Regions from separate parts of the Exiguobacterium sp. S22-S28 genome, predicted to be linked through region 2. Evidence: riboswitches for the same ligand, from Rfam matches in the RefSeq annotation. Region 2 holds a riboswitch; each other region holds the start of a gene.
What was found. A riboswitch is a leader RNA that binds a small molecule or an ion and turns the genes downstream of it on or off. The one in region 2 is predicted to bind thiamine pyrophosphate.

Region 1 (5,601 bases), on a different contig from region 2:
ATCAGTCCTGTCGTAGGCGATGAGGTTGTGTTACACATCGAAAGTGAGACCGGCTACATCTTGGAAGTAAAGGAACGTCAAAATTTCTTGGTCCGACCACCGGTTGCGAATATCGATCAAGCGCTACTGGTTGTCTCAGCGGCGGAACCCGATTTTTCTGCCCATCTGCTTGACCGGTTTCTTGTACTGATTGAAGCGAAGGACATCCAACCGATCATTATTTTAACGAAAATGGATCTGTTGCAAGGGACAACCGAACAGGCGGTAAAAGAAGCTATCGCGGCGTACCGAAAAATCGGCTACCCCGTCGTTGAGACTTCGAGCGAGACGCTTGTCGGAGTGGAGCTCGTCCGCCCCTTGCTGAAAGATAAGACCAGCGTACTGGCGGGACAATCCGGTGTCGGGAAAAGTTCGTTGCTCAATGCGCTCGAACCCTCATTGGCTCTTGAGACGAGTCATATTTCGAAGTCACTTGGACGCGGTCGACATACGACACGTCATGTCACCTTGATTCCGCTCGGTGAAGGGTTGATCGCAGATACACCAGGTTTTTCAAATCTCGATTTCCCGCATGAAATGGAACTCGAAGAATTGCGTTGGTGTTTTCCTGAATTCGTCGCTTTGCAAGACGACTGTAAATATCGGGGATGTCTGCATTTGAATGAACCGGGATGTGCCGTCAAAGAATCGGTTGAAGCGAACGAAATCATGCTCTCACGGTATACGAATTATGGTATGTTTGTAGAGGAAATCAAGAATCGAGCCCGGAGGTATTGAGATGATTAAAATTGCACCATCAATCTTATCAGCAGATTTTGCAAACTTGGAGCGGGACGTCAAAGCCGTCGAGGCGGCAGGCGCCGACTATATTCATTTTGATGTCATGGATGGTCAGTTTGTCCCGAACATTTCCTTTGGTTTACCGGTCTTAAGCAGTTTACGCCAAAAAACAGACATGGTTCTCGACGTTCATTTAATGATTGATCGGCCGGAAAACTTTGTGGAAGCTTTTGTTGCAGCAGGTGCTGACATCGTGACCTTCCATGTTGAGGCGACGAACCATGTGCATCGTGTCCTCCAGCAAATCAAAGCAGCGGGTGCGAAGGCGGGGGTTGTTCTGAACCCGCATACACCGCTGACGACGATTGAACATGTCTTAGAAGAGGTCGATATGGTCTTGTTGATGACGGTTAATCCTGGATTTGGCGGTCAAGCCTTCCTGCCGGGTGTCATGACGAAACTGAAGCAACTTGCAGACCTAAAGGCAGAGCGTGGGCTGACATTTGAAATTGAAATTGATGGTGGTGTGAATGCGGAGACAGCGAAGCTGTGCATCGAAAACGGGGCGAACGTCCTTGTTGCCGGATCCGCCATTTACAATGCACCCGATTATACGGAAGCAATCACTAGTATTCGCAGTGCCGCTCACGTATAATAAAAAGGCAAACAAAACTTAATGAAGACCGCAAGGGGTGTCGCGTCAAGCGGCTGAGAGAAGTGATTGGACTTTAACCCTTCGAACCTGTTCCGTTCAGACGGACGTAGGGATGTGGCGCACGCAGGCAGTACGGCGTCCGTCGTACTGCCTTTTTGCCGTCCTGCGATTTTATTTTTAGGAGGAAACAAGTATGAAACGGCTACAAATGTTAATGGAAATTGCAATTTTTGCAAGTCTCGGGGTGGTATTTGATTTATTGATTCCCTTTAAGATGCCCCAAGGAGGTTCTGTCAGCTTAGCGATGCTGCCGATTTTTGTGATGGCGTTCCGTCACGGCGTCGTGGGTGGTGTCGTGACAGGAGCTCTCGTCGGAACGATTCAGCTGATGTTCGCGCCGCAAATCTTGACGGTCGTCCAACCGTTGCTCGATTATACGATTGCATTTGGTGTTGTTGGACTGAGTGGTTTATTTGCCCGTCAAGTCAAAAAGGCGGCAGCGGCTGGGAAAAACGGACGTTTGATGGCCATCGTTTTGATGGCAACGTTCCTTGGTGCCGGATTACGGTATGTCTGCCATGTCATCAGTGGAATCGTCTTCTTTGCTGAATACGCGGAAGGTAGTCCGGTCGTACCGTACTCCTTGATTTACAATGCGACGTACATGGTTCCATCGTACCTGTTATGCGGCATTGTCGCAGGGCTCTTATTCACGACGGCGCCACGACTCCTCCGGTACTCGGCGCGAGGTGTCTGATGCGCGCTGTAATCGTCGCAGCAGGACCGGTCGAGGACGTACCGTCCCTGACGCCGTTTATCGATGAGAATACGGTGGTCATCGCTGTCGACGGCGGTGTCGCTACGCTAGTGCAACAAGGTCTCACGTTTGACTTGGCAATCGGGGACTTTGATTCGCTCGGATATACGCCGGAAGGGGCGGTGATTCATCCGGCTGAAAAAGATGAAACCGATTTAGAACTCGCTTTGCGTCATGTCAGCGAACGGTATGAAGTGACGGACGTGTTGATTTTCGGGGCGACAGGTGGTCGACTGGATATGACCCTGCAAAACGTCTATCTATTGAAACAGTTCCCGACAGCGCGTCTTATGACGAAGCGCGAAGAGGTGCGTTTCTTACAGGAAGGACATTATCAAATCAAGGCGGATCAGTATCATTACCTGTCCTTCATCCCACTCGTTCCGACGCGTTTGACGCTTCGAGGTGTCAAGTATCCGCTGACCGATCATGACGTGCCCGTCGGCGGTTCCTTAACCGTCAGCAATGAATGGACGGATCAGCAGATCGCCGATGTCACGGTCCACACGGGTGAAGTAATCGTATTACGAAGTCTGGCTGATCAATAAAAAATGACTAAAAAAGAACGTGACGGCCAGGGAATCAATCCCGAAGCCGGTCACGTTCTTTTTGATTATGGCTCTAAGGTCGAACTGGCTGCTTGTCGTTCCGTTTGGGCAGCGAGATGTTTTCCTTTGACGAACCAATGATAAGACGCCCATGTCAAGAGGAAGAAGGGGACACCGATATATAAGGCGATCCGTTGATCCGCTTGGAAGGCAAGACTGATCAGGACAAGCATGTTTAAAGAAAACGAGATGATCGGTAAGACCGGGAAGAACGGTGTTTTGAACTTCAACTCGCTAACAGAGTGTCCGTCCTTGATGAATTGGCGACGGAAGGCGATCTGTGAAGCAGAAATCGAAATCCATCCGACCTGCGCCCCGAGTCCTGCGAGTGACAACAACCAGATGAAGACGGTGTCTTCCGCAAAAAAGGCGGTCAGGAGTGATAACATGGCGAATAACATCGTAAAGCACAACGCCCGCATCGGCACACCCCGCGAATTGACGATTGCCAGTTTTTTTGAGATCATGCCTTCTTGTGACATCGACCATAACATCCGTGTCGCCGCATACAATCCTGAGTTTCCGACGGATAATAGGGCAGTCAAGACAACGATGTTCATCAAGTCAGCCGCATAAGGAATTCCGATGGCATCAAATACCATGATGAACGGACTGCTGATTCCGCTTGCTGTTTCATAGGGAATCAAGGCACCGACGATTGTGATCGAGAGGACAAAAAAGATGAATGTTCGCCAGACGGTATTACGGATGGCTTTTGGAATTGATTTTTCGGGGTCGTTTGACTCGCCTGCAGCGACACCAATCAATTCCGTACCTTGAAACGCAAAGTTAACGGCGATCATTGTCGTCAACACCCCAATAGCACCATTCGGAAATAATCCATTTGAGGTAAAGTTGGCGAACAAACTCTCCGGACGGGCTGCCGTCATATCAATCCAGCCAAACCAAGCGGCTCCCCCGAGCACGATGAAAAAGAGAATGGCGAGAACTTTCAGACTCGAAAACCAAAATTCAGCCTCCCCAAAGGCTTTTGCAGATATAGCATTGAGACCAAACAAAATGATGGTAAAGATAGCACACCAAATGACGATGGGTGTATCCGGAAACCATCGATCCATCAGACTTCCGGCTGCCGTAATTTCGAGTGCTACCGTGACAGCCCAACCGAGCCAGTAAATCCAACCGACCGCAAAACCGATGCCTGGTCCGATGAACCGTGTCGTATACGTCTGGAATGATCCGGAGACCGGCATATGGACGGCCATTTCTCCTAAACATAACATCGTCAGATACATGATGGTCCCACCCACGATGTAACTGAGTACTGCCCCGAGCGGTCCAGCTTGTGATATCGTCAATCCGGAACCGAGGAACAGTCCCGTTCCGATGATGCCGCCGAGCGAAATCATGAAGAGATGCCGGCTTGTCATTTCTCTTTTTAACTGCATGTTGACCCTTCCCCCTTGAAAAAAATAACTGCTCACTCATTGTAAGCGTTTTCAATTATTCAGACAATTAGTTTAGAAGAAAAATAAAAAAAGAACAAAAAAAAGAACCGGAAGGGAAGATTCCCATCCGGTTACTGCGCCTTATACGCGTTCGACTTTACCTGATTTGAGCGCTCGAGCTGAAACCCAAACCTTTTTAGGTTTACCGTCAACGAGAATACGTACTTTTTGTACGTTGATTCCCCAAGTGCGTTTCGTTTTGTTCAATGCGTGTGAACGGTTGTTTCCCGACTTCGGCGATTTCCCAGTAACGTAGCATTTACGTGCCATGTGTTCCGCCTCCTTTTATGTTGTTTTGCGTTCGTCCTAATAGACACTTTGCTATCTTAGCATGCTGTTAAGACGGTTGCAACATAAAAAAAGTAGCTGACAAGAAAAAAACTTGACAGACAACCTCAAAATTTAAAATAATATATGAGGATGATGGTAAAAGTTCATTTGACCGCTACTATTTTTCACATATTCATTGTATAGTCAGTACGGCGACTTTTCAATAGTAGGTCCTTATAGTAGAATTATGAGAAGAACACAATTAATAAAGGGGGCTACTCAAGTGGCGATCGAGATGAAAACGACTTATGGAAAAATTGATGTAGACAATGATGTCGTTGCGCAACTTGCAGGCGGAGCGGCAATGGAATGTTTTGGTGTCGTTGGTATGGCATCCCAGTCGCAAATCAAAGACGGACTGGCTGAACTGCTCAAACGTGAAAACTTTGCGCGTGGCGTTATCGTTCGACAAGCGTCGGAACAGGTTCATATCGATATGCATATCATCGTGAGTTACGGTACAAAAATTTCAGAAGTCGCAAACAATGTCCAGAGCCGTGTGAAATACTCACTCAGCCAGGCACTTGGTTTAGAAGTAACATCTGTGAATATTTTTGTCCAAGGAGTCCGCTTGACGAATGTCTAAGGCGGGAATAGAGGAGGAAACTTTAGTGAGCGTAGATCGTTTAACAGGAGCGCAACTGGTCAAGATGATCCAGAACGGCGCAGCGAATCTCTATCAAAATGCGGATTTCGTTGATTCGCTGAACGTTTTTCCGGTCCCAGATGGTGACACGGGAACCAACATGAATTTGACGATGACTTCGGGTTCAAAGGAAGCATCGAAAACAACATCCGATTCTGTCTCAGAAGTTGCCACGGTGTTTGCACGTGGTCTTTTAATGGGCGCACGAGGAAATTCAGGTGTTATCTTAAGTCAATTGTTCCGCGGTTTCTCAAAATCAATCGAAGGAAAAGAAACGATCGATACACAGGAATTTG
Region 2 (5,601 bases):
ACCCTGTCTGAAACGCTCTGATGCACCTGTTTGGCGGCTTCTTTAAATTCTCTCGTCGCCCGTTCGACATCCGGTTGGGCAAATAATGCGGAGACGACGGCAAATCCATCCACTGCCACCCCTACTTCTGAAACATTTTCAAGCGTGATGCCCCCGATCCCGACTAACGGAAGCTCAACCGCTTGCCGGATTGCATGCAATGTCTCTTTCGACATGAACGTCGCATCGTTTTTAGTTGCAGTCGGGAAAAGCGAACCGACACCAAGATAATCCGCCCCATTTTGTTCAGCCGAGATTGCTTGTTCGACTGTCGAGACCGAGACACCGATTGTAGCGGTCGGCAAGAGTCGACGGGCTTCAGATAACGGAATGTCTTCCTGTCCGATGTGCAGTCCTGCCTGCACGAGCTGCGCGATATCGATCCGGTCATTGATGATAAACGGAATCCTGTACCGGTCCGCGAGTGCTTTCAGTTGAGTGGCCGCTTCTAGAAATTCCTTTCCGGAGGCTTCTTTTTCCCGCAATTGAACGATCGTCGCTCCGCCCTTGATCGTCGCTTCCACTGCTTCGACCAGCCGAGGTCTGGATTGAAGACGTGGATCCGTCACGGCATACACTAAATAATCAGGCTTCATTAAAGTGCACCTCCCGGAGTGTCTCCTCTGTCATCAAGCTGACGGCATTAAACAAACCGGTCCGAAAATCGCCAATTCCTTTTTTCTCATCCGCCTGTTCTCCGGCTTTCCCCATCAAATAGGTTCCTAAAGCAGCAGCTTCAAAACGTGCATAACCGGCCCCTAACAGCGTCGCAATCAAAGAAGCGGTCATACATCCCGTCCCCGTCACTTGACCGAGCCGTTTCGTTCCGACATCAAGATGAAGCTCGTGCTGTCCGTCCGTTACGAAGTCAACCGGTCCTGTGACCACGATGACTTGATTGGATTCGGCTGCAAACGCCCGGACTGCATGAAAATCCAGCGATTCTCCTTCGGCGACGTCGACTCCCTTTGTTGTCGTCGCCTGCCCAAGTAACGTTTTGATTTCTGAAGCATTTCCTTTAATCACCGTAAATTGAATCTGTTGCATCAGTTCCTTCATAAAATCCGTTCGTAAAGTAGTCGCCCCTGCTCCGACTGGATCCAAAATGATCGGTTTCCCTAAACGATTGGCGGTTTTACCTGCCAACAGTTGCGCCTCGCGCATCGCAGGATTCAGCGTCCCTGTATTGATCACGACGGCATCGGCAAGTGCCACCATCTCTTCGACTTCCAACAAATCGTCTGCCATGACAGGAGATCCGCCGAGTGCAAGTGTCATATTGGCACAATCATTAATGGTCACCGTATTCGTCAAATGATGGATTAATGGTTTTTTTTCCTCAATGGTTCGTAACATGATTTTCCCTCCAGAATTCTTGAACTACCTCCACCTACGCTTTGCTCAGAGGTGGAGGATTCCTGAGTTATCCGACCTACCGGTCGAAAATTGATCAGGCTAACCCCGCCGTCCCGACGGTTGAAGAAGCTAAGATGCGTTCAGCTTCTTGTTTGAGATTCAGTCCTGCATTCACATCCCGGTCGTGATGGATCCCGCAACTCGGACATTTCCATTCACGCAAGCCAAGATGTTTTACGTCTTTGTGTTGATGTCCGCAACTCGAGCACAATTGGCTCGAAGCAAAGGTCTTGCCAACCTTCACGACGGTCTTCCCGTACCAGTCTGCCTTGTACTCCAGCATGCGGAAGAACTCCGACCAGCTGACGTCCGAGATGGACTTGCTCAACTTGCGGTTCTTCTGCATGTTCTTCACCTGCAAGGTCTCGATGCCGATGACGTCGTGGCTTTGGACGATCTCGGTCGATACCTTGTGCAGGAAGTCGGTGCGCTTGTTTGCAATCTTCTCGTGGATACGGGCGACTTTCCGTTTCTGCTTCTGATAGTTTCTCGCCTCGGACAGCTTCACTTTCTTGTTCAAGGCGATGTGTTGACGGCGGGAGAGCTTACGTTGTTCGCGCGCCAGTTTCTTCTCAAGCGAACGGAAGTAACGGTCGTTCTTGTATGCCGTGCCGTCCGAGAGGGTGGCGAAGTTCTTGAGTCCGACGTCGACGCCGACGGATGAACCGGTCTTCGGCCGTTCGTTGATCTCCTGCTCGACGAGCAGAGAGACGAAATATTTGCCTGAAGCGTTACGTCGGATCGTGGCGTTCAAGATCCGTCCTGTGACCTGCTTCGAGTGGGCGAAACGAACCCATTTCAGCTTCGGAAGTTTGAGCTTGTTGCATCCAATCGATACTTCAGGAAGCTGGTTTTTGCCTTGGATGTTGGTCTTGTACGACTGGACGGGATGGCGCTTGGACTTGAAACGAGGGTGTTCGTTCTGCTTCTTGAAGAAGCGGTCAAACGCATCAGCAAGATGTTTGACGCTGATCTGAACAGAGGTACTATCCACTTCCTTCAACCAGTCGAACTCCTGCTTCAACACAGGAATTTCTTTGGAACAAGAACCATAGGACAGTCCTTTTCCAGTGGTCTTGTACATTTCATCCCACTTCGCCAAGAAGTGGTTGAAGATGAAGCGCGAACACCCGATCGTCTTCGCGATCAGGATTTCCTGCTCTTTTGTGGGGTAGATTCTGAATTTGTAGGCCTTGTGCTTCAACACCATTTTTCACCTCCTTCAAAGAGAATATACCCGAAAAGCAGGCTGGCGATTCATCTCCCACTTTCACTAGGGCTTCGCCCTTAACGTTTAGAAGTGGGCGTATTCTCGCCTAATTTTGATAAAAGTGATGAGTCGGTCCAATCCCGTGCCCAAGCGCAAAACCATGACGAATCGCTTCCGTCACATACCGCTTGGCATGGGCTACACTGTCGGTAAGCGAGTCCCCTAACGCAAGGCGTGCTGCAATCGCAGCTGACAACGTACAGCCTGTCCCGTGTGTATGCAGACGATCTAGACGCTCCTGCTCAAAGAAATGGTGTTGACCTTGTGTGTATAAAAGATCCGTGGCTTGTTGCCCTTCCAAATGTCCGCCTTTCAGCAACACGGAATCCACCCGTTGTTTAGACAACTCGATTGTGGCCTGCCGCATCTCCTCGATCGATTGAACCGGGTAACCGATCATCCGCTCGATTTCCGGAATATTGGGTGTCACGAGTGTCGCGAGCGGTAACAGTTCCTCCATCAATGCCTGCTTTGCATCCGTCTGCAGTAAATCATGCCCGCCTTTCGCGACCATGACCGGATCTAAAATGATCGGAACTTGACAGTGCTTGAGTTGTTGCGCGATGACGTGGATGGTTTCTTGATTCGAGACCATCCCGATTTTGACGGCATCCACACGAATATCTGAAAAAATTGAGGTGAGTTGCGCCTCGACGAGCGCCGGCGACACATCTTCAACCGCCTGGACTCCTAACGTATTTTGGGCAGTGATTGCTGTAATGACACTCATACCGTAGACACCAAGGGCGGAGAATGTTTTTAAATCTGCCTGGATTCCCGCTCCACCACCGGAATCAGATCCTGCAATCGTCAGTACATGTTTCATATCGCTTCCTCACTTTCGTGTGAGCAAATCTAAGGAAAGAAAACAGACGACAAAAAGCGCCGTCCGCTGTAAAAAAGCAGACGACGCCATGAATAACCGCTCAGACGGTTGAATCTTCCATGTCTTCGATCTCAACTTTCCTACGCTGGTATTATCCAGTTCAGGTGACAGGGTCGAAAACAGAATGGTTTTCCTCTCAGCCGGACTCCTCCAGCTCCCCTAGTTGCTCTTAAATTAAATTCTTTACCACTGTAGCACAGCCCTCAAAAAAAAACGAGCCACAGCTCGTTTTTATAAATATCCGAGTGGATTAACTGTATTAGCCGGTCCTGTCGCACTGTATTGGTATCCACCGACATGTAACTCAAAGTGAAGATGTGGTCCTGTTGAATTACCCGTATTGCCCAAAGTCCCAATGGATTGACCTTGCGAGACGGTTTGACCCGCACGGACAGACAACGAATTCATATGACCATAAACCGTTGTATAAACTTGACCATCCATAAAATGTGAAATCATGACATGATTTCCATAAGGTCCGCCACTCCCAGCTGTGATGACCGTTCCTGATGCAGCTGCACGAATCGGTGATCCTGCTGGACCGCTAAAGTCTACGCCGTTATGGAACGTATAGCCGTTCGCTCCACTTGCCGGTCCGAACCCTTGCGACACACTGCCGGAAGCCGGTCGAATGAATTTAGCTGAACCACTCGGGACACTTACAACAGGGACAGCATCATTTGTTTCATTCTTCGCCTGCGACTTCGCCGCTTCTTTTGCTGCACGTGCAGCCGCCGCTTTTTCAGCTGCAGCCTTTTCTGCCGCTGCCTTTGCAGCTGCTTTTGCCGCAGCAATGGCCCGTTCCTGAGCTTCTAATGTCGCTTGTAATTCTTTTGCATCCAAGAGCTTGGTCGTAAATTTCGTTTTACCTTTGCGTAATTTTTTTAAAGTGGCACTTCGTTCTTTCATCTGCTTTTTCAACTGCTTTTTTTGAACCAAAAGTACTTGTTTTTCTTTGACACGCTCTTCTTTTTTCGCTACGAGATCACGCTTCATCTCGTCTAATTTTTTCTGAGTTTCAAGATAGGCAGAAATCATCTTGTCATCCTGCTCAGCAATTTTTTTACCTGCCATAACACGGCTGAACAAATCACCTAGATTTTTTGATCCGAAAATGACTTCTTCCCATTTGATGGAATTCCCATCATTTTCTTGTAACACCCGTAAACGATCACCTAGTAATTCCTCTTGGCGCTTCAACATTTCTTCATATCGAACAATTTCCGCTTCCATTTCTTTAATGCGAAGACCCAATTGCTCGATTTGTTTATTTTTTTCTGAAATCCGAAAGATGTTCTCATTGATTGCAGCATCGATTTTATTGATTTCACGTTGTTCTTTTGAAATTTTAGCTTCTTGTTTTTTGATTGCTTTTTTTAGTTGGCGTTGTTCCGCTGCATTCTGTGATTTTTTCTCTTTGATCGTCGCAGCATGCCCTGCACTTGGTGCAGCTGACAAAAGTAATGTTCCTAGTAAAACAGTTGAAAGCAATTTTTTCAGCATATTCAATGTCCTCACTTATGTATGATTTCTTATTTGAAAAGTGCTTAATCCAAAGTAATTCTGTCTGAGATTGATTATAGCACCGTAATCGTTTCAATAAAATTTCATTTATATTTCAAGTGAAAGCGTTATTTTGTAATATACCTTTTAAAAACCTGGAAAAGAACAAAAAAAGAACGATTGCCGTAGCAAACGTTCTTCTCCTTTTTATAACATCGACATTGGGTTGACCGAATTCGCTGGACCTGAAGCACTGTAGCTGTATCCACCTACATGGATTTCAAAGTGTAAGTGAGGGCCAGTTGAATTTCCTGTACTTCCGAGTGCGCCGATTTGTTGTCCTTGGCTGACACGTTGACCGGCATGTGCATTTAACGAACTCATATGCGCATACACCGTTGTGTACGTTTTACCGTCTAATTGATGTGCAATCATAACGTGGTTGCCGTATGGACCACCGCTTGATGCTGTAATGACTGTTCCTGTT
Region 3 (5,601 bases), on a different contig from region 2:
GAGGTCATCCTCAGTGGGTCCGACGCTTTTGACGAAATCGCTTCACCGATGTGAAGATGGATACGGATCCTCCGATGATTGCTCCGACGACAATCCCAGTCGTAAATTTTCCTCCGGGATTTTTGGCAGAACCTGGTTCAGTTGCTGTTATATGCTCTTCCTGTTTCTGCTCGAATAACTGTTGGAGAGGGGAGGATGTAGGCTCGACTTCGACAATCCGGTCAACTTCCTGTTGACGCTCTACCCGGCTTTCGACGCTGCAAGGTGACAGATAGAACGGATTCAGATTCGTCCGATACCGGTCTGGATTCCAATTCGCCTGCTGAACGGCTTCAGCTGCGTGGTCTGTCCGCTTCGTCTGATCCAATGACTGGATCGATTGATCGAATTCTTGTTTCATCGTAATCACTCCTCTTCACATTCAATTCCACCTAAAAAGCTCCGACTTACGTCTGAAGTCTTATTTACCTCTTTTTTAAACATCTAAAACATGTATCGAAAAAAAATGTTTGCTTTTTTGTGAACGCTTATTTGAAATACGTTGCGTACATCTGTTTTGCCTGTTCCGGATCCGCTTCCCCGTGAATCAAGATCCGCCCGTCGGCAAAGGCGACAATCCGGTGCTGCTCCGTCTCGAACATCAGCAAATACGGGTTCCGTTGACTTTTCATCCCGCGTGCCAGTATCTCGTTTTCCAGCCGAACCAAATCCCGTTTCCCTTCTCCCCGGACTTGCACCGTGTCCCGACCGCACAACGTGATGAATTGGAGCGGCGTTCCGTTGAGATAAGGATAGACGGCAGCGTCGCCGCACGAAGGACAGGCTGCTTGTTTTAAGGACGTGACATCAATCTGACTCTGCTGATTCGTCCAAAGATCAAACGACAACAACGTCCGACGCAGTGCAGCTTTCGCACCCGTCAACAGTTTCAGCGTTTCTGTTACTTGATGCGAGGCGACCAGTTGGACGGCCGGACTGATGATGCCCCGAGTATCGCACGTATCCTGTTGCTGCGGCAGATGATTCAGCAGACAATGCAGACAAGGCGTCTCCTTCGGTAAAACGGTGTATGTCATACCGTAACTGGCGACACACGCTCCGTAAATCCAAGGGATCTCCCGTTGCACTGCGACATCATTGATCAGCATCCGGATCGCAAAATTATCTGTCGCATCCATGATCAAATCCGCCTGCGCAACGAGTCGTTCAATGTTCGTCGCCGTCACATCTTCCACAATCGCTTCGATCGTCACCGTCGAATTGACTTCGCAAAGCCGTTGTTTGGCTGCGACTGCTTTCGGCAACCGTTCCCGGGCATCCTGTTCCGTGTACAATTGTTGCCGTTGAAGATTACTCCACTCGACGTAATCGCGATCAATCAAGGTCACCCGTCCGACACCGGCCCGGACGAGCTGTTCCGCACTGGCTGTTCCGAGCGCACCGAGACCGATGATGACGACGCGGCGCTCAGCCAGTTGATCTTGTCCGCCCTGGCCGATTGGACGGAAGCGGATTTGGCGGCTGTAGCGGTCCGTCATGGACGGCTGATTCCAGTCGTCGGACTGCTTGCCGTCGCATACCGTTTTTTCTCGATCCGTCCCGCTTCGAAACCGAGACGCCCGGCTTCAACCGCTAGTTTCATTGCCTGTGCCATCTTGATCGGATCGTTGGCGTGGGCGACCGCAGAATTCAGCAAGACACCGTCGGCACCGAGCTCCATCGCGTAAGCCGCGTCAGCCGGTGAACCAATCCCCGCATCAACGATGACCGGGACCGTCATCTGTTCCATGATGAAACTGAGCGCAAGCGGATTTAAGATCCCTTGACCCGAACCGATTGGTGACGCTGCCGGCATGATCGCGTGACAGCCCAGTTCCTCGAGCCGACGGGCGAGCAACAAATCATCCGATGTATACGGCAAGACGATGAAACCGTCCTTGATTAATTCCTCTGCCGCCCGTAAGGTTTCGATCGGATCCGGCAATAACGTCTTGTCGCAACCGATCACCTCGACTTTGACCATGTCACACATGCCGGATGCCCGGGCGAGCCGGGCCAGCCGGACGGCTTCTTCCGCCGTTTTTGCGCCCGCCGTATTCGGCAACAGATCATAACGACTTAAGTCGAGTGCCGCAAGTGGATTCGTCTGTTCCTTCGCAAAGACATCGAGACGCCGGACGGAAAACGTTAAAATGTTCGTTTCCGATGCTTCGACCGCTTGTTGTTGCGTCTCAGCGTCCGGGTATTTTCCCGTTCCGAGTAATAATCGTGATGCAAATGTTTTTCCGCCAATTTCTAACATGTTATCCGCCTCCTACAAAATGAACGATTTCAACGACATCACCGGATTGGACGTTCGTGTCCATATACCGGGACCGGTCGATGATTTGATGATTTTGTTCGATGATGACAACCTCTTCATCGATGTTCAACTGCTGAATCAAGTCGTGTAACGTCTTCGTTTGTTCCGCCAGGGGATAGTCTTTCCCATTTAATCGGATCTGCATATATTTTCCTCCTTGTGTCGTCTGCAACAAAACGCCTCCAGCGCGACTTCCGGTTTTCGGTTCATGACACAATCGGCGAGGACTTGCGCTGTCACCGGAGCGAGCAAGATGCCGTGCCGGTGATGTCCCGTCGCGACCAACAAACCGTCAATCCCTTTGACCCGTCCAAGATACGGTAACCCGTCACGGGTCTGTGGCCGGACACCGGACCAGATGTCAACCAGTGTCGCATCACGGATCGGCGGATACACGTCAATTGCTGCCGCCAACAGGTCCGAGACGCTGCCCGCGTTGACCGTCGTCGATTCCTCACCAACGTATTCCGTTGCGCCGATGATAATCCGTCCGTCTGCTTTCGGGACGAGATACACTGTCTCATGAAACAAGGTCTGCTCCAGTCGACCGGTTGCGAGACGGACAGACAAACACTCGCCTTTGACCGGAAGTGTGTCAATCGGAATCCCGATCGTTTGCAACAACGATTCCGACCCTCGTCCGCCTGCGATGACGACCTGCTGTCCAACCTGTTGTCCCCGGCTTGTCTCCACCCCGGTTACCGTCTCGTTGTCCCGCAGAAGACGCAAGACACTTACCTGTTCTTCAATCACGCCACCCCGCTGTTCAATCGCTTGCCGTAACGCGCGGACGAGCAACGGAGGATCGACTTGACCGACCCGTTCAAATTGGACGGTTTGCTTTGCCTGGCGCAGCTGAAACGGCAGTTCGAGATAGCCGCTCGTCAATCCGGTCTCGTCGAACAATTGGCGGACAAGCTGCGGATACAGGACGCGGCTGACTGCCGCTAACGCATGTAGCGGTTCCGACAGTTCTTCGTCCGTCGCGAGCATCCCCGCTGCTGCCCGTGTCGCGCCTTGTCCGACTGCCGACTGATCGAGCATGTGAACACTTTGCCCCCGCTGTAGCAACTCATACGCGAGCGTCAAACCGATGACACCGGCACCGACGATCAATACATCCGGTTGCTTCATCGTCCAATCACCGCCCGGAACCGTCCGGTTGCTTCCGCCGGATCGGCTTGTCCCAAAATTCCGGACAGGACGGCAACACCGCTGCACCCAGTCGTTAAGACATCAGACAGATTTTCCGGTTTGATTCCGCCGATGGCGATGACCGGGATCGATGTCCAGTCGACGACTTGCTGTAATGCATCGAGCCCCCGTGGCGCCACACCGGGTTTCGAATCCGTCTCAAAAATATGACCGTACATCACGTAATCGGCGCCGGCTTGTTCCGCCACCATCGCTTCGGTCAGCGAGTGAACCGATTGACCGATGGAAATCGTCGGAAACTGTGCCCGGACACGCTCGACCGACAGACTGCGGCGTGTCAACTGGACGGTCGTGCCGGTAACGAGTGCAGCATCGAGCCGGTCATGGACAACCAACTGGTCTGCGCGGACTCCTTGGTCGAGCAACGTATCAATGCAGGAAACCAATTCCCGGACTGACCAGGTTGGCTCCCGTAAGTGGATGCGATCGACGGACAGTGCGAGCTGCGGAAGGGTCTGTTCCAGCACTTCCTTACTGTCGCGTCCGGTTGTAATCAGGTGTAAATGTGACATCGTTCCCCCTCCTTTCCACACGAAAAAGGACCACCCCATGAACTGATGGAGTGGTCCTACGAAAAGGGCGACGCTTGGCGTTCCCTCGATAGATGATCGGATACCACTTCCCTCCGCTAGTACGAACTAGATCAGGTTCAAAGGGTCCGGATACTTCCGTCTCAGTCTGCTGCGAGACTCCCCTAGTGTAGATATTTATTTGTGTGGTACGTCTGTAGTCTACCACGGGTAGTCCGATTAGTTCTACCCTTGATTAGTGTCGCATGTTCGATTCGACCGCTTTGACCTGCTCAATCAAGCGTTGGTATTCGTCGACACGTTTCGTTTGTGACAAGTCATACGTTTGTTTTAAGCGTAAGACCCGCATGACTTTCTGGTTGAGATCGGCTGCCGACAATTTCCCTTGTTTGATCCGCGCCATGATTTCCTTGTGAACGGACGCGTACGCTCCGGGTGTCGAGAACATCGCCATATCCGCGCCGTTTTCGAGAGCAAGACTGGCAGCCTGCGCCAAACCGTATTGCTCGGTGATCGCCCCCATCACAAGATCATCCGTGATGATGACACCGTCAAACTTCAGTTCCTCCCGTAATACATCGTTCATGACGTTTTCGGACAACGAGGACGGAAGGTGTTTGTCGAGTGCCGGAAACAGAATATGCGCCACCATCACCATCTCCGCCCCGGCCTTGACGGCTTGTTGAAATGGGACCAGCTCCGTCTGCTCAAGTTCCGCTTTCGTCGCATCGACCCGCGGCAGACCGACATGCGAGTCGACGGTCGTATCCCCGTGTCCCGGAAAATGTTTGACGACCGGGACGACATCTTCCGCTTTCATCCCCTGCATCAATGGCACACCGAGTCGTGCCACTTGTTTTGGATCCGCACTGAGCGACCGGTCGCCGATGATCGGATTCGCCGGATTACTGTTGACGTCAAGGACCGGTGCAAAATCCATGTTGAATCCGTAAAAACGGGAAATGGAGCCAAGCGTCTGCCCGACGTCTTCCATTAATTCCGGATCATTTTTTTGACCATATGTCAGGCTCGGCGACAGTTTGAGTTGTACGTCCGGAACCCGGCTGACCCGTCCGCCTTCTTCGTCAAAACCGACGAATGCCCGTTGATCCGATGTTTGCGCTTCGGTGATGTCAGCCGTCAACGCCTTCAGTTGGTCGGATGACGTGATATTACCGCCGAGTAACAACACCCCACCCAGCGCATGTTGCTGCAACAGCCGGCGATCCGCTTCCGTCAATACCGTTCCGGCCACACCGATGTAGAGCAGTTGATCGATTTTGTCTGCCGTCGACATCTGAGAGACCGTCTGCTTAAGTTCATTTTCCGCTTGTTCCCGGGCGGACGGTTGCTCCGGTTTTTGTGGTTTCGGCTGTTTTGTTTCTTCGGCTTGCTTCGGTGCCGGTTCGTCCGGTTTCGCGGTCTCGTCGGCACAACCGGACAGCAGGACAGTTGCTAAGACAACAGGGAAAAACAGCTTCAAATCGGTTCCTC
Region 4 (5,601 bases), on a different contig from region 2:
GAAAAATTCACGGAAACACTGGTTTCATACGTCAAATCAAACCAAACGGTCTAACTGTAAAGGATACAAAACCCCATCTGCTTTTCCTCCGGGAGAAGCAGATGGGGTTTTGTTCGTTTCATCAGCAAGATTTAGTTTGTATACTTCTTGATAAATCGCTCGTCAATCCATTGTTTGAGGCACCAGCTGAGATGATTGGTCTGATGATGACGCCCGTACAGTAATGTCGCTTGTTTACTGCCGAGGGCCAGGATCGTCAAATAACGCCGTTGTGGTCGAAACGTCATCAGGCGCTCTTGATTCACGAACCGAAGTAGGTTTGTCAACAAGACCGGTGCCTGGCGAACGGCCGTCACCCCGTTTTTCGGTGTGTCCGGATACGCGGTCAGCGTCGCACAGTCACCGACGGCAAAGATCGACGGATCCTCCAGTGCCTGCAATGTCTCATGGACGAGCAGGAAACCCCGCGCGTCACAGTACAAATCCGATTCTTGAAACAGTTTGCTCGCACGGGCACCGCCTAAAAATAACAGGGCATCCGTCTCGAGCGACTGACCGGATTGTAACCACGCCGTTTGACCTTCCAGCGTATCAAACCGATCGACGATTCGTTTGACGCCCAGTTGATCAAGCCGTTTCGCAACCTTCGGACCAGCCGGATGACCTGCGAGCAAGGGTTCCTCGTGAATCAGCGTCACCGGACTGCCGGCGGACCGAAAAGACGCCGCCATCTCGACTGCAGCCGCGCCACTGCCGACGATGACAGGGGAAACGGCATTCCTGAACACCTCGAGCGCTTGATCAATCCGGTAGTTCGGTTTTATCGTCACACGCGGTGCACCGGCAATCTCCCAGTCACGCGAGCCGATGTTACACGACACGATGTCATACGACAGAATCTGTCCGGACTGGCATATCACCTGTTTATTCGCTGCGTCAATCCGAGTGACCCGGTCCTCGATCCACGTCTTCCCGTGGCGCTCACACAACGCTTTGACATCAATCCGGGTCTCATCGAGCGTATAGGTCCCGTCCGCCAAACCCGAGAACATCCCGGAATAATATTGATAACGTGAAGGATTGATGACGATCCAGTCGACATCCGGATGACTGCCTTGTTTAATACATTCTAAATGCGCATGACCCGCACCTACTAAAATGATTCGTTTCACGACGTTCACCCACTTTTTTGATTTCTTTACACCTGAGATGGTATTTCCCTGATGTAGCGGGAAGTAATCTCCCGCCGGTCAGACAAAAAGACGAAGCGACGTCGCGATGCTGCTGACGAGACCAAAAAACAACAGATCGAAGCGGGTGACGATTGGTCGGACATAATACGTCCGGTTCGTTTGGAACTGACGCGCTTCCATCGCAATCGCAATCTGTTCCGACCGGATGATGCTCGTCGTAAAGAGCGGCAGACTGATGTCAAAAAACGTTTGCCAGGGCCAAATCGACCGTTGCCGGCGGACACGCCGGGCTTGACGAATGGTCCGGATCGCTTGCCGAAAGATCGGAATGAAGCGAAGACCGGCTAAAAAACCGTAGGCCAGACGAACCGGCAGGCGGCACTGATGAATCAGACTCATGACGAACCGTGTCGGATCGGTCGTCGCAACGAACGTCAAGCTCAAGAAGACAAAAGCGAGCATCCGGGTCGCAATCAACCAGGCATGATCGAGACTTTCTTCCGTAATCCGAAACCAGCCGAACGTCCAAAGTTCGGTGCTGCCTTTGCCAAACGCCGCCATCATCCAAAACGTCAACAAAAACAAGAGACCATAGGGAACCAAGCGCAGAAGGAGCGTCCGCAAACGCCAACCGGAACTGCAGACCCCGACGGCAGCAAGTACTGATAAGGCAAACGTCACCTGCAGACTCGACGTCGTAATCAGCAACACCATCACATAGAGGAGCGTGCCGAGCTTGACTGCCGGATTAATACGCGCGAGCGGTGTGTCGTTTTCCTGCACGGTGTTTCACCTCCTCAAGTCGTTGATACAGAAACGATACCGGACGGAACAGTTGGTTTTGTTCCAAAAGTGCTTCTTCCTGAAACAACTCCAGCGGCGTCCCGTCAAACTGGACACGCTCCTCGCCGATGACGACAACACGGTCGGCGTAACGGTGGACCAGCTCCATGTCGTGCGTCACCATGATCACGGTCGTTCCTGCCTCCCGGGCTTGATGCAACACGTCGATGATGTGTGCCGTCGTCTCAGCGTCTTGTCCAAAGGTCGGTTCATCGAGCAACAAAACAGCTTTTCGTTCCAGTAACATCGTTGCGACACTCAACCGTCTTTTTTGTCCGAGACTGAGCGCGAGGGGAGACTGATCGGCGACATCGGTCAGTCGATAGTGACACAAGGCTGTCTGGACCCGTTCCGGATCAAAGACGGCACAGCTGATGGCAAGTTCGTCCGTGACCGTCTGTTTAAGAAACTGGAAGTCCGGTTGTTGAAAAACAAAGCCGACTTGTTGATAATACGTCCGGTCCGACCATCTCCGAAGCGGGGTGTCGAATAAGCGGATATCGCCTTGGGACGGAAGCAATTTTGCCAGTGTCTCAAGGACCGTGCTTTTTCCAGCCCCGTTGCGTCCGACGAGCATGATCCATTGACCGGAAAAGGCCGTCCATGAAAAATCGTTAAGAATCGTCCGTTTCCCTCGTTTGACACGGACACGCGTCAGCTCAAATGTCCGCTCCGTTCCAACCGCTCGACGTTCAACCGGACGTTTCTTCAGATGACAGGCTTGTCCGGACAGTTCCGGTAAGGTCTCAAGTCCGTAGGGGTAGAGGAGCGGCATCGCAATGTCAAGCGCCGTCATGACGTCCCGCTGTTGATGAAACACGTCATATGGCGTGCCATCAAGCAACAAGCGACCACTTTCAAAGACAAGTACCCGGTCGGCAAACGTCACGCACTGATCGAGCTGATGTTCGATCAGAACGAGCGTCAAGTCAGGATCATGATGCAATTCTTCAATCAGATGCATCATCGTCCGTTGACCACTCGGGTCGAGTTGTGCCGTCGGTTCGTCCAGTAATAAGATATCCGGTTCAAGGGCGAGGACACAGGCCAACGCGAGCCGTTGCTTCATCCCACCGGACAATTCGGCAATCGGTGTCGTCAAGGCAAGATCAAGTCCGACTCGCGCCAGCAGCAACTGGATGCGTTCCTCCATCTCACTGCGAGCGATCTGCCGATTCTCGAGACTAAAGGCGATTTCCGCTCCGACCGTCTGCATACAAAACTGATCGTCCGGCTGTTGGAACAAAATCCCGACCGCTCCCTCGGTCGACCATTGACCGGTGACATCTGCTTCAATCGTGTCCGGCAACAGACCGGCAAGAACGTGTAAAAAGGTCGTCTTGCCACTGCCGCTTGGACCGACGAGTAAGGTCGTTTCTCCTTTTTGGATCGTAATCGTCAAGTCGTGTAAGACCGCGGAATCCTGGTCTGGATAACGGACGGACAGGTGCGCGCACTGCATCATGCGGCACGCTGCTTCCGTTGCCGTCCGATCGCATAACCGTTCAGTGTCCCGGTTTTAACGAGCGCGTCGACGATTAGTTTTGCAAGCAATCCACCGAGCAATGCTCCGCTGACGAGTTGCAGAGAAAACGTCAACAGCAGTGTCGTCGTCGTATAATAGGCAAATCCATTCACGATGAGGCTGTAGACCATACTTCCGACGGCGGCAAAGACACCGGACAACATCAAGGTGAACGTATTAAATGTCCGGTAGCCGAACACGGCAAAGGCAATCTCGGCTCCGATTCCCTGTGCAAATCCAATCAACAGCGCCGATAAACCGAAGTGACTCCCCGTAAACAATTCGACGGCAGCGGCGACGACTTCTGCAATCAATGCCGCGCCTGGTTTTTGAATGATGTAGGCGACAAGGGGACTGGCGATGACCCAGATGCCGAACATCCAGTTTGCTCCGACCGGTCCGAAGATGGCCGAGATCGGCAACCATAACGTCGACCACCCTAAGTAGAGGACACCACAAGCCACGGCGAGCATCATCATGACGATGATTTCTTTCATTTTCCAACTGTTCATAATCACTTCTCCTTTGAATGCACATCCACAAAGAAACCACAAAAAAGACCGCCCTCTATGAAAAGAGAGCGGTCGTGTAACCTGCAGGATGCAGAAAAAGAGCACGAGGATTCCGCTCCACTTTCCTACGCTAGTATGAACTAGATCAGGTTCAAAGGGTCCGAAGTAAATCGTCTCAGCCGAATGGGCTCCCCTAGTGGATGTGTTAATGATGTATACCTTCTTCACTGTACGGCTGTCGCCGCGACTTGTCAATATGCATAAAAAACCCTCCACGAGGGGAGGGGAGAAAAGATTACTCTTTACCTTCTTTGTTTTCTTCAGCTTGCTCTTCAGAAGTTTGTTCTGAATCGTCTGTCGTTGTATCCGCATCAGCCGCTTGTGCCTCAGCTTCTGCTTCTTCGATTTCTTCAAGTTCAGCTTCAAGTGTCGATTCAACGACCGCTGCAACTTGGATGTCACCTTCTGTGACGACACGGAAATCTTTTTCTTCCGGAAGATCAGCGACTGTAATCGAATCTCCTATTGCAAGTTCCGTTACATCCACTTCGATGCGTTCCGGTAATTTATCTGGTGTTGCGGCAACTGTTACTTTAAAGAGTGTTTGTGAAAGGAATCCGCCAAGTTTCGCGCCAGCTGCTTCGCCGACGAGGACGATATCCGTCTCGACTTCTGTTTCTTCATCCATTTTAACAGCGATGAATTCAACGTGTTTGATTGTTGGTGTAAAGATGTCCATATCGAGTTTGTTGATCAACGTGTTGACCTTTTTACCGCCGATTTGAAGAGCAACCAAGACGTTTTCGCCGTGATCACGGACAACTTTGACCAATTCTTTTTCGTCGAATGAAATCGGTGTGCTTTCCACTTTGTAGCCATACACGACACCAAGAGCTTTTCCTTCATGACGTAATTGCTTTCTAAGTGAGCGTGGGCGTACTTCGCGTTCTTCTACTTTTAATGTTACTGACATGTTCATTTCCCCCTTGAATTTGGTATAGCCCTCAAAAGGTAATGAATGTAGGAGTGGAACAATAGGTTCCAACAGAAATTCATGCGCTAAATGCTAGTTCAACTGGATTTCATTCAGAAATGAAAAACGAAGTGAGTAAGTAGCATTTCTCTCCCAGGTCATTACGCTGATATTGAGAAACAATAATTGAAAAGCGACCGTATTGTACGGTGCTAATGTAGATATACCCCTGTCTTTCAAAACTTAAAACCTTTTTTCTGAATTTGATTGTCGAAAGACCTTCAAACCTGTTGATAGACAACGGATTGAAGGTCCTTCATTTTTTTAAGATTTTCTTTGATTTGTGTGGTTAATCACCTGCTGAATCGACAAAAGAGGGGGGATCGAGCAGACGAACGAGTTCACGAATCGTTAAAACATCCGGCTTCTGATCCGATAGGACGGCATCAATCATCGTCGCTTTGCGATCTTGTAATTCCGCCATCTTTTCCTCGATCGTCCCGGTCATCAATAGCTTGATCACTTCGACCGGCGACTGCTGTCCCAATCGATGAG

Region 1: linked by a shared signal. The riboswitch ahead of thiT (energy-coupled thiamine transporter ThiT) and the one ahead of thiD (bifunctional hydroxymethylpyrimidine kinase/phosphomethylpyrimidine kinase) in region 2 are both predicted to bind thiamine pyrophosphate.
Region 3: linked by a shared signal. The riboswitch ahead of ACHA8N_RS07190 (thiamine phosphate synthase) and the one ahead of thiD (bifunctional hydroxymethylpyrimidine kinase/phosphomethylpyrimidine kinase) in region 2 are both predicted to bind thiamine pyrophosphate.
Region 4: linked by a shared signal. The riboswitch ahead of ACHA8N_RS06075 (ECF transporter S component) and the one ahead of thiD (bifunctional hydroxymethylpyrimidine kinase/phosphomethylpyrimidine kinase) in region 2 are both predicted to bind thiamine pyrophosphate.

Annotation. Positions count from the first base shown of each region.
Region 1 is NZ_JBHFFC010000005.1:88,737-94,337, reverse strand. It holds gene rsgA (ribosome small subunit-dependent GTPase A) at 1-777, shown strand, start outside; gene rpe (ribulose-phosphate 3-epimerase) at 779-1,435, shown strand; TPP riboswitch at 1,459-1,565, shown strand; gene thiT (energy-coupled thiamine transporter ThiT) at 1,629-2,192, shown strand; gene ACHA8N_RS01280 (thiamine diphosphokinase) at 2,192-2,800, shown strand; gene ACHA8N_RS01275 (amino acid permease) at 2,866-4,269, opposite strand; gene rpmB (50S ribosomal protein L28) at 4,411-4,599, opposite strand; gene ACHA8N_RS01265 (Asp23/Gls24 family envelope stress response protein) at 4,883-5,245, shown strand; gene ACHA8N_RS01260 (DAK2 domain-containing protein) at 5,271-5,601, shown strand, end outside.
Region 2 is NZ_JBHFFC010000013.1:4,470-10,070, forward strand. It holds gene thiE (thiamine phosphate synthase) at 1-635, opposite strand, end outside; gene thiM (hydroxyethylthiazole kinase) at 625-1,395, opposite strand; gene tnpB (IS200/IS605 family element RNA-guided endonuclease TnpB) at 1,490-2,662, opposite strand; gene thiD (bifunctional hydroxymethylpyrimidine kinase/phosphomethylpyrimidine kinase) at 2,772-3,551, opposite strand; TPP riboswitch at 3,672-3,782, opposite strand; gene ACHA8N_RS03150 (murein hydrolase activator EnvC family protein) at 3,843-5,114, opposite strand; gene ACHA8N_RS03155 (murein hydrolase activator EnvC family protein) at 5,322-5,601, opposite strand, start outside.
Region 3 is NZ_JBHFFC010000026.1:102,455-108,055, forward strand. It holds gene ACHA8N_RS07165 (hypothetical protein) at 11-400, opposite strand; gene ACHA8N_RS07170 (ThiF family adenylyltransferase) at 528-1,538, opposite strand; gene ACHA8N_RS07175 (thiazole synthase) at 1,535-2,302, opposite strand; gene thiS (sulfur carrier protein ThiS) at 2,304-2,507, opposite strand; gene ACHA8N_RS07185 (NAD(P)/FAD-dependent oxidoreductase) at 2,492-3,583, opposite strand; gene ACHA8N_RS07190 (thiamine phosphate synthase) at 3,493-4,089, opposite strand; TPP riboswitch at 4,181-4,283, opposite strand; gene nagZ (beta-N-acetylhexosaminidase) at 4,343-5,590, opposite strand; gene ACHA8N_RS07200 (OsmC family protein) at 5,587-5,601, opposite strand, start outside.
Region 4 is NZ_JBHFFC010000025.1:57,092-62,692, forward strand. It holds gene ACHA8N_RS06055 (alpha/beta fold hydrolase) at 1-54, shown strand, start outside; gene ACHA8N_RS06060 (NAD(P)/FAD-dependent oxidoreductase) at 132-1,172, opposite strand; gene ACHA8N_RS06065 (energy-coupling factor transporter transmembrane component T family protein) at 1,251-1,976, opposite strand; gene ACHA8N_RS06070 (ABC transporter ATP-binding protein) at 1,942-3,501, opposite strand; gene ACHA8N_RS06075 (ECF transporter S component) at 3,498-4,073, opposite strand; TPP riboswitch at 4,179-4,278, opposite strand; gene ACHA8N_RS06080 (50S ribosomal protein L25/general stress protein Ctc) at 4,369-5,046, opposite strand; gene ACHA8N_RS06085 (DEAD/DEAH box helicase) at 5,396-5,601, opposite strand, start outside.